Regions from separate parts of the Ralstonia sp. 110700041-2 genome, predicted to be linked through region 1. Evidence: predicted binding sites of a transcription regulator. Region 1 holds the regulator's gene; each other region holds the start of a gene.
What was found. Region 1 encodes NrdR, which represses ribonucleotide reductase genes. Its sites were predicted from a motif close to CACNANATNTNGTG; they were not measured.

Region 1 (3,275 bases):
GGCAACCGTTTGGATAGTCCGACCTTCGATACCAATGGCGACGGAGTCATCAACAACTCGGATCTACTCCAATATGGCGGTTCGCCCGCCAATACGAGTGGTCGACAAGTCGGCTCAATTCCCGCTGCTCCGGGCTTTTTGCAGCCCATCCAAGCACCGGGCGCCTCGCCATTTGAAAACAAATACGTCAATACTTCGGCGGGTGCCATTCAAGTGATTGGTGAAACGGCAGGTAAGGGTTCCCGTGGCCGTGTTGCATGGCGGCAATTGAACTGAGGGGGCAGGTATGAAGAAGCTATGTGTGATTGCCACCTTTGTGCTGGCAGGCAATGCAGCATATGGTGCGCTGGCGGTGGGAGGTGGCGAGCCTGGTGGCGTGACGCCCAGCCCGGCGTCGAGTCGGGCGCGGCCCCATGCGAGTGAAGCACCTCGCATGATACGTGGCGTGGTCACCGCGCTCAATCTGGATAAAGGTGAGATCGACGTGCAGGGTAACCGCCTTCAGGTCGGTCGTGCGGTGCGCGTATTTGGCCCTGCTGGGGATGAGGGCCGCCTCTCGTCGTTGCGTCTGGGGCAAGAGATTCGTTTCCTGCTGGATCCAAAGGACGCCTCTGAACGGACGATTTCAGTTATCTACTTCCAATGAACACAGGACTCTCTCGCTCTCGGCGTTTGCCCCGCGGCTTCACATTGGTTGAGCTGATGATCACGGTCGCTATTGTGGGCATCCTCGCCGTCGTGGCGTATCCGTCGCTCAACGGCTACATACAAAAGTCCAGGCGCGCGGATGCCAAAACGGCATTGCTCGCGGTGGCTCAGAAAATGGAGCAATACCGCTCATTGGGCAACACCTACGCTGGCGCGACATTGGGCGCCAGCGGCGTTTACACCAATACCAAGTCAGACAACGGCTACTACGCTCTGAGCTTCTCTGTCGTGCCTACGCAGACGGTCTATACGGTTCAAGCCGTTCCGCAGGCCGGTCAGGCAACGGATGCATGCGGTACCTTCAGCTACGATCAGGCGGGGAATAAAATGGTATCTGGGGGCACGCTTACGGCATCGAGCTGCTGGTAGTCGTCGGCCGGAGCGCAGCGGCGATAGAAGCCGTTCGCGTGCGTGCTATTTCCGCACATTCGTCGCCGCAACCTCGTCCAGCACGTCCCGAAACTCAGCCAGATCCTCAAAACTCCGGTACACCGACGCAAAGCGGATGTACCCGATCTTGTCCAGCCGCTTGAGTTCGCGCATCACCAGTTCGCCCACGCGGTCGCTGCCGATTTCCTTTTCGCCGTGGCTGAGGAGTTTTTCTTCGATGCGGGCGATGGCCTCGTCGATGGCTTCGGCGGAAACGGGGCGCTTGCGCAGCGCCAGGCGCATGGAATCCTTGACCTTGTTGCGGTCGTAGTCGACGCGGCTGCCGTTCTTTTTGACGACGGCCGGGAAGAACAGCTCGATGCGTTCGTAGGTGGTGAAGCGGCGGTCGCAGGATTCGCAGCGACGGCGGCGGCGCACGGTGTCGCCTTCTTCCGACATGCGGGTATCAATCACCTGGGTGGCCGCGTGGCCGCAAAAGGGGCATTTCATGCCGGTGGTCTCCTCGGCAACCTCAAAGAACGCACTGCGCTAAAAGAACAACGCCGCGATGGCCCCTCATTCAATTCGGGGCGCATCGCGGCAGGGTACTACGTGGCCGGAAGATCCGGCCATCGGCGGATGCCTTAGGCGTAGACCGGGAACTGCTTGGTCAGCTCAGCCACCTTGGCGCGCACGGCGGCGATGTTCGCTTCGTCGTGTGGGTTGTCCAGCACATCGGCGATCAGGTGGGCGACCTTCACCGCCTCGGCTTCCTTGAAGCCACGCGTGGTCATGGCAGGCGAACCCAGGCGCACGCCCGACGTCACGAACGGCTTTTCCGGGTCATTCGGAATGGCGTTCTTGTTGACCGTGATGTGTGCATCACCCAGTACCTTTTCGGCTTCCTTGCCGGTGATCTTCTTGGCGCGCAGGTCGACCAGCATCACGTGGCTTTCGGTGCGGCCGGAGACGATACGCAGGCCGCGGGCCATCAGCGTTTCGGCCATGGCTGCCGCGTTCTTCACCACCTGTTCCTGGTAAGCCTTGAACTCGGGCGACAGTGCTTCCTTGAACGCCACCGCCTTGCCGGCAATCACGTGCATCAGCGGGCCGCCCTGGATGCCCGGGAAGATCGCTGAGTTGATGGCCTTCTCGTGTTCGGCCTTCATCAGGATCACGCCGCCGCGCGGGCCGCGCAGGCTCTTGTGCGTGGTGGTCGTGACGAAGTCGGCGTGCGGCACCGGGTTCGGGTACACACCGGCAGCGATCAGGCCCGCGTAGTGGGCCATGTCCACCATGAAGTACGCACCAATCGACTTGGCGATCTTGCCGATGCGTTCGAAATCGATGCGCAGCGCAAATGCCGATGCGCCGGCAATGATCAGCTTCGGCTTCTTCTCTTGCGCCAGGGCTTCGAGCGCGTCGTAGTCGATGTCTTCCTGAGCGTTCAGGCCGTAGCTGACCACGTTGAACCACTTGCCGCTCATGTTGAGCGCCATGCCGTGGGTCAGGTGGCCGCCTTCGGCCAGGCTCATCCCCATGATCGTGTCGCCCGGCTTGAGCACGGCGAAGAACACGCCCTGGTTGGCCTGCGAGCCCGAGTTTGGCTGCACGTTGGCAGCTTCGGCCCCAAAGAGCTGCTTCACGCGATCGATGGCGAGCTGTTCCACCACGTCCACGTATTCGCAACCGCCGTAGTAACGCTTGCCGGGGTAGCCCTCGGCGTACTTGTTGGTCAGTTGCGAGCCCTGCGCGGCCATCACGGCCGGGGAGGTGTAGTTCTCAGAGGCAATCAGCTCGATGTGGTCTTCCTGACGCTGATTTTCCTTCTGGATGGCGGCAAAGATTTCGGGATCGATCTGGTCGATCGTATAGCGGCTGCGTTCGAACATGGCGAGTGTCTGGTCTGAAACGAAACGGAAATGGCAGAGATCGGGCGAGGCGTGGGGAAACATGCGCGCGGCTTGAACGACTGCGCTCAGCGTTGGCCGATTGCAGAGGTGTCCGAGTCACCCTGTGCTTCCCATTCGCTGCCCAGGCGAGCGGCAGGCGCCGTTGTGCATGACGCCAGAAACCTTGCGCTTCCTCGTGGTCGCTGCCCACATGTCGAAGCCGCTGAAGCGGCTTCAGGATTCGCCAGTCGCGCAAGGTGGAATGGTTGTTCGCGAGTGTACGACAGCCCCATGGCCGCCGCAAGA
Region 2 (3,275 bases), on a different contig from region 1:
GCCGTTGGTGCCCTTGATGTGCGAGCCGAGTGCGCGCACGTTGGTCCAGTCGTTGCCCAGGCCGCCGGCAAACTTCGACAGCAGCGCGTTTTCCTTCAGCGCTTCGTAAATGCCGTCCAGATCGTCCGACACGGTGGTCAGGTAGCACGACGACAGCTGCGAGCGGCGCGTGCCCGAGTTGAACAGCGTCGGCGTGCTCGACATGAAGTCGAACGACGACAGCAGCTGGTAGAACTCGATGGCACGGGCTTCGCGGTCGATTTCGTTCAGCGCCAGGCCCATCGCCACACGCATGAAGAACGCCTGCGGCATCTCGATGCGGGTTTCGCTGATATGCAGGAAGTAGCGGTCGTACAGCGTCTGCAGGCCCAGGTAGTTGAACTGGAAGTCGCGCGAGGCGTCCAGCGCTGCGCCCAGGCGGGCCAGGTCGAACTGGGCCAGCTTGTCGTCGAGCAGTTCGGCGTTGATGCCGCGCTTGATGAACTGCGGGAAGTAGTCGACGTAGCGCGTGCTCATTTCCGCTTGCGTGACTTCTTCGCCGAGGATTTCGCGGCGGATCGTGTGCAGCAGGATGCGCGCCGTGACCTGGCTGTACGCCGGGTCCTTTTCGATCAGGGTACGCGAGGCCAGGATGGCCGAGTCGTACACCTGCGTCATCGGCACGCCTTCATACAGGTTCTTGACCGTTTCCTTGAGGATCGGCTCCGGGTCCACCGCTTCGCCCAGACCTTCGCAGGCCGAGACGATCACGTTGCGCAGCGCCGCCATGTCCAACGGGCGGGTGATGCCGCCGTCGGTCACGTTCAGGCCGATGAAGGCCGGTTGCTGCTGGGTTTCGCCGGCTTGCGCGCGCTCCTGGGCGCGGCGCTCGCGGTACAGCACGTAGGCGCGGGCCACGTCGTGCTCGCCCGAGCGCATCAGGGCCAGTTCCACCTGGTCCTGCACGTCTTCGATATGGAACGTGCCGCCGTTCGGGCGGCTGCGCAGCAGTGCGCGAACGACGTTCTGCGTTTGTTGGTCGACCAGCTCGCGCACACGCGCGGAAGCAGCACCCTGCCCGCCATTCACGGCGAGGAAAGCCTTGGTCATGGCCACGGCGATCTTCGAAGGCTCGAAGCTCACCACGGCGCCGTTGCGGCGAATGATCTTGTAGTCGGCAAGATTGACGCCGGAAGCGGTGCCGGGGGCCACGGCCGTGCCGCCAGCGCTTTGCGCAAATTGCGAAGGATTGGCGGTGCCGGAGTGGATTTCGGATTGGGCCGTCTGCATGTGGACTCCTGTTGAACCGTTCGTTTTATTGGCTCGCCGATGGTGAAACACCCTGGGCGAATCCTTGCGCTACGCGGAGAAATGAGACGGAAAAGACCCCTGCCTTTCCTCAGCCCCCAAGCGCCGGCTCGACCTGCCGTACGCCCGCCCCCGCGTGGCGCTGAAATAAGAATCCCGGAAAGCGACCACTACATCTAGTGTTCAACTCCGGGATTGACGCTAAGTATAGTGGCCCAATCGAATTTGCCTAGACTTGACAGGTGGGGGCGGAGGGCTATTTTTCACCCGCCAATGCAGTGCCGCAAGCCCGCGACGCCAGTCTGCACAAAGGGTCGGCGGGACTGGCGTGCGGCGTCGCAATGACCGTTTCTTCAGAATAATTCTTTCTATCGACGTCGCAAGTTCAATAGACGTCACCTCATCTACGGTAGGGGTATGTGTGCGGCGCACTGCACCGGTGCACGCGTGCCGCGCACCGGGGCATTTCCCGACATTCCCCGCTCAAGAAATCCGAATAGCCGCATCAGCATTCTTGCCGCGGCTGTCACTTGAGCGACAGCCCCCCACCCTACGCTTCGGTCGCATTGCAGGGAGCGCAATCACAGCGGCGAGACACCGAGCGCCGCGCACAACGACCGAGGAAATCGACATGGCTTGGAATCACCCCGCCCGGCGCCTGCTGACGGCCGCGCTGAGCACGACCGTGGCAGCGACGCTGGCGACTACATTGACCGCATGCGGCGGTGGCGACAGCGGCCCCATCGCCAACCAGGGCAGCACGGACGCGCCCTCCGCCACCGCCAGCAAGAAGGTGCTGATGGTCGGCGTGGACGGCGCCACCTATGCGCAGGTACAGAGCGCGCTCTTGCAGCGCAGCCTGCCGAACCTGGGTGCGCTGGCGGTGATGCCGGCTTCGACCGGCGGGACGCTTGGCACCATCACCGCCCAGCCGCCGCTGGACACGCCCAGCTGGGCCACCGTGCTGACCGGCGCCTGGCAAAACCGCCATGGCGTGACGGACGACACGATCACCACCCTGGCCGCCCCAAGCGTGTTCAGCTACGCGCGCAGCGCCGCCAAGGCCACGGGCACCACGCAACGGCTGGGCGCCGCTGTCAGCTCGGCCGCGCTGCCCGCGCTGCTCAAGGCAGATCAGCAAGCCGGCAACCTTGACACGCTCGTCGACTGCGCCCAGGTGGACACCTGCGTGACGCAGAACAGCGTGAAGCTCGTGCAGTCCGGCTACGACATCGTCTTCGCGCAATACACCGCGCCGGCCGCCGCCGCGCTGGCTTCGGGCCTGCAAAGCGATGCGTACACCGCTGCGCTGGCCAACGTCGACCAGGCGCTCGGCACGCTGCAGGCGGCCATCGCCCAGCGCCGCGCTGCCAACCCGAACGAAGACTGGCTCGTCGTCGTCACCACCAGCCACGGCCTGGACGCCACGGGGGCCACCACGTCGGCGCCGACGCTGGAAAACCGCACCGCCTTCATCGCCCTGAACAAGCCGGTCAACGCCGTGCTCGGCAAGACCGGCATGGCGGCGCCCACGTCGGAAGCTACGCTGGCGGCCCTGCCGAGCGAGGCTGACATCGTGCCGACCGTGCTGGCGCAATTGAACGCCGCCGTGCCGGCCACCGCCCACAAGCTGGACGGTGCAGCGCTCACGGCCAGCGCCGTCGGCGTGCGCAACGTCCAGAGCACGGTGGGCGCGTACAACGCCTCGCTGGTACTGAACTGGCAGAACCCGACAGCGGCGAGCGGCCCCATCACCGTGCTGCGCGACGGCAAGCCGGTTGCCACGCTGCCCGCCACGGCCACGCAGTACACCGACAGCAACATCGCCACCGCAAGCGGCATCTACCGCATCAACTACACGCTGGTGCGCAACAACGTGCCGGTGTCGATGCTTGCGCAGATCGCCTACGTTGCGCCGACGCCGCTGGCGACGTCGCTCACCAACGGCCTGGCCACGTATTACGGCTTCGACACTCTGCCGCCGACCG
Region 3 (3,275 bases), on a different contig from region 1:
GCCGCGCCAGCAGCGCTGCCTCATCGCCCGCGTAGAGATACCCCAGTCGTGCGCAGTTGACGGTCACGACGCCGATGGACCCGGTCTGCTCAGCCGAGCCAAACAACCCGTTGCCGCGCTTGAGCAGTTCGCGCAGGTCAAGCTGCAGGCGGCAGCACATCGAGCGCACCATGTGCGGCTCCAGATCGGAGTTGAGGAAGTTCTGGAAGTAGGGCAGCCCGTAGCGCGCCGTCATCTCGAACAGCAACGTTGTGTTTGGGTGCTCCCAATCGAAGTCCGACGTGATGTTGTAGGTCGGTATCGGGAACGTGAACGCGCGGTCTTTCGCATCGCCGGCCATCATGACCTCGATATACGCGCGGTTGATCATGTCCATCTCGGGCTGGAGATCGCCATAGGTGAAGGGCATCTCTTCGCCGCCGATGTAAGGAACCTGTTCGCGCAGGTCGGCCGGGCAAGTCCAGTCGAACGTGAGGTTGGTGAACGGCGTTTGCGTGCCCCAGCGGCTGGGTACGTTCAGGTTGTAGATCAGTTCCTGCATGGACTGCTTGACCGCGGCATACGACATCGCGTCGCGGCGGATGAACGGCGCCATGTAGGTATCGAACGAACTGAACGCCTGCGCGCCGGCCCACTCGTTCTGCAGCGTGCCCAGAAAGTTGACGATCTGCCCGATGGCTGCGGACATATGCCGCGGCGGCGTTGCCTCCACCTTGCCCGGCACGCCGTTGAATCCCTCCGTCAGCAACTGCCGCAACGACCAGCCTGCGCAGTAGCCCGAGAGCATGTCGAGATCGTGGATGTGGAGGTCGCCCTCGCGGTGCGCCGTGCCCGCTTCGGGGCTGTAGACGTGCGAAAGCCAGTAGTTGGCCGTGACCTTGCCCGCCACGTTCAGGATCAGGCCGCCCAGGCTATAGCCCTGATTGGCGTTGGCGTTGACGCGCCAGTCGCGCTGCTCGAGGTACTCCTCCATCGTGCTTTCGACATCGACCAGCGTGTGCTTGAGCGAACGCAGCCGGGCGTGCTGTTCGCGGTAGACGATGTAGGCGCGCGCGGTGCGCCAATAGCCGGCGTCCACCAGCACCTCTTCCACGCAGTTCTGGATGATTTCGATACCTGGGCAGGGGAGCGGCGCAAGATGTGCAACCACGCCTGAGGTCAGGTGCTGCGCCTCGATGGTGTCGAATTCGCCGGTGGCCTGGCCGGCTGCGGCGATGGCCTGTCGGATCTTCTGCGCATCGAACGGCGCCAATGAACCGTCGCGCTTGGTGACTTGCCCAGTGACCTGTGTGCCCGTCATGAGGTACTCCATATAGTGGTATGGAGTCAGACTAGCACTACATATTGTGGTCTGTGAGCCTTAAAGACCTGGATCTTTGAATCGCTTGACCCCGGTCAACCGGGGCCGGGGCCGATGCACTAGCCGGGTGTCCCGGTCAGTCAACGATGAATAGTCGAGCGCCCTTTTTGGTGGTCGACTGATGGGCTTCGGCATCGTCGCCCACCTGATAGCTCATACCGGGCGTGAGCGTGAACGTGCGGCCGTCTTCCAGTGTGGTTTCCAGTTCGCCGTCAAGGCAGAACAGGATGTGGCCCTTCTTGCACCAATGGTCGGCCAGGTAGCCAGGCGTGTACTCCACCATGCGCACGCGGATGCGGTCCGACTCGTCGCCAAAGTAGCGCGTGCGCCAGATCGCCATGCCGGTTTCGCCGGCATGTTCGGTAGGTTCAACGGCAGACCAGTCGGTTGTGCCGAAGGCGAAGAGCGCCATTTTCATTGCAGGGCTCCGGTGGTGACATAAGCCCATGATGCTATCAGCGGCATACGTGGTACAGGCGTCGCTTTTCATGTGCTCGAAACAGCGCTTGTTGGTATGCCCCGACGGCATTGCGTGTCGCTCAATAATCCGCTTCGCACTGCCCAATTCCAATGCTCATGCGGCGTCGCAGCAGGGTGTCAACGGCGCCATATCGATGTATGCAGAAATTGCATGGTGCTATGCAACATCGACATAACGATCGCCATGCGCTTCTCTAATATCGTCGCTTTTTACAAAGCGTGATGAACTTGGGCCAGCCCTTGGCCCCATGAGATCCGCGTCTGTCGCGCGCCGCCTTCCGGCCACGGTATTCCTTGGAGAAAGTCTTGAACACCAAACGTCTGACCTCCCACATTGGGCTGGCAATGCTGCTGGGCATTGCCGTCGGCTGGGGTTGCCACGAATACGCCAAGGACGCTGCGGCGGCCAAGGACATCGCTTCGTACTTCAGCATCATCACCGACATCTTCCTGCGCATGATCAAGATGATCATTGCGCCGCTGGTGTTCTCGACCCTGGTGACGGGCCTGGCAAGCATGAGTGGCGGCCGTTCGGTGGGCCGCGTGGGCCTGCGCGCGATGATCTGGTTTGTGTGCGCGTCGGCCACGTCGCTGGCGCTGGGCATGCTGCTGGTCAACTTCTTCCAACCCGGCATGCACATGAACCTGGCGCTGCCGGATGTGTCGGCCACGTCGGGCCTGAAGACGGGTGACTTCACCCTCAAGGCCTTCATCACGCACGTGTTTCCGCGCAGCATCGTGGAGGCCATGGCCACCAACGAAATCCTGCAGATCTTGGTGTTTTCGCTGTTCTTCGGCGCCGCGCTGTCGACGATGAAGAATCCGATGGACAGTGTGATCGGCCGTGGCCTGGAAGAACTGACCAAGCTGATGTTCCGCATTACCGACTACGTGATGCGCTTTGCACCGCTGGGCGTATTTGCCGCCATGGCCGCTGCGATCACGGTGGAAGGCGTGGGCGTGCTGTGGACCTACGGCAAGCTGATCGGCGAGTTCTACCTGGGCCTGGCACTGCTGTGGGCGATCCTGTTCCTGGTGGGCTATGTGTTGCTGGGCCGCTCGCTGGGCCGTCTGCTTGGGCTGATTCGCGAGCCGACGCTGCTGGCGTTCGCCACCGCAAGCAGCGAATCCGCTTACCCGAAGACGATCGAGGCGCTGGACCGGTTTGGCGTGCCCAAGCGCATCTCCAGCTTCGTCCTGCCGCTGGGCTACTCGTTCAACCTGGATGGCTCGATGATGTACCAGGCGTTTGCGGTGCTGTTTATCGCGCAGGCCTACAACATCGAGATGAGCTTCACGCAACAGGTCACGCTGCTGCTGGTGCTGATGCTCACGAGCAAGGGGATGGCCGGCGTGGCGCGTGCATCGCTGGTGGTGGTGGCGGCCACGCTGCCGATGTTCCATCTGCCCGAAGCCGGTCTGCTGCTGATCATCG

Region 2: the regulator NrdR is predicted to act here: its motif matches at 1,456-1,469, upstream of ACUXH0_RS18235 (ribonucleoside-diphosphate reductase subunit alpha).
Region 3: the regulator NrdR is predicted to act here: its motif matches at 1,336-1,349, upstream of ACUXH0_RS09775 (ribonucleoside triphosphate reductase).

What each region holds. Positions count from the first base shown of each region.
Region 1 is NZ_JBSFAI010000011.1:112,956-116,230, forward strand. Features, by position in the region: gene ACUXH0_RS17315 (pilus assembly protein) at 1-276, shown strand, start outside; gene ACUXH0_RS17320 (hypothetical protein) at 287-646, shown strand; gene ACUXH0_RS17325 (type IV pilin protein) at 643-1,077, shown strand; gene nrdR (transcriptional regulator NrdR) at 1,123-1,587, opposite strand; gene glyA (serine hydroxymethyltransferase) at 1,722-2,969, opposite strand; ZMP/ZTP riboswitch at 3,103-3,231, opposite strand.
Region 2 is NZ_JBSFAI010000012.1:102,049-105,323, forward strand. Features, by position in the region: gene ACUXH0_RS18235 (ribonucleoside-diphosphate reductase subunit alpha) at 1-1,269, opposite strand, end outside; gene ACUXH0_RS18240 (alkaline phosphatase family protein) at 1,919-3,275, shown strand, end outside.
Region 3 is NZ_JBSFAI010000005.1:289,025-292,299, reverse strand. Features, by position in the region: gene ACUXH0_RS09775 (ribonucleoside triphosphate reductase) at 1-1,300, opposite strand, end outside; gene ACUXH0_RS09770 (DHCW motif cupin fold protein) at 1,437-1,778, opposite strand; gene ACUXH0_RS09765 (dicarboxylate/amino acid:cation symporter) at 2,147-3,275, shown strand, end outside.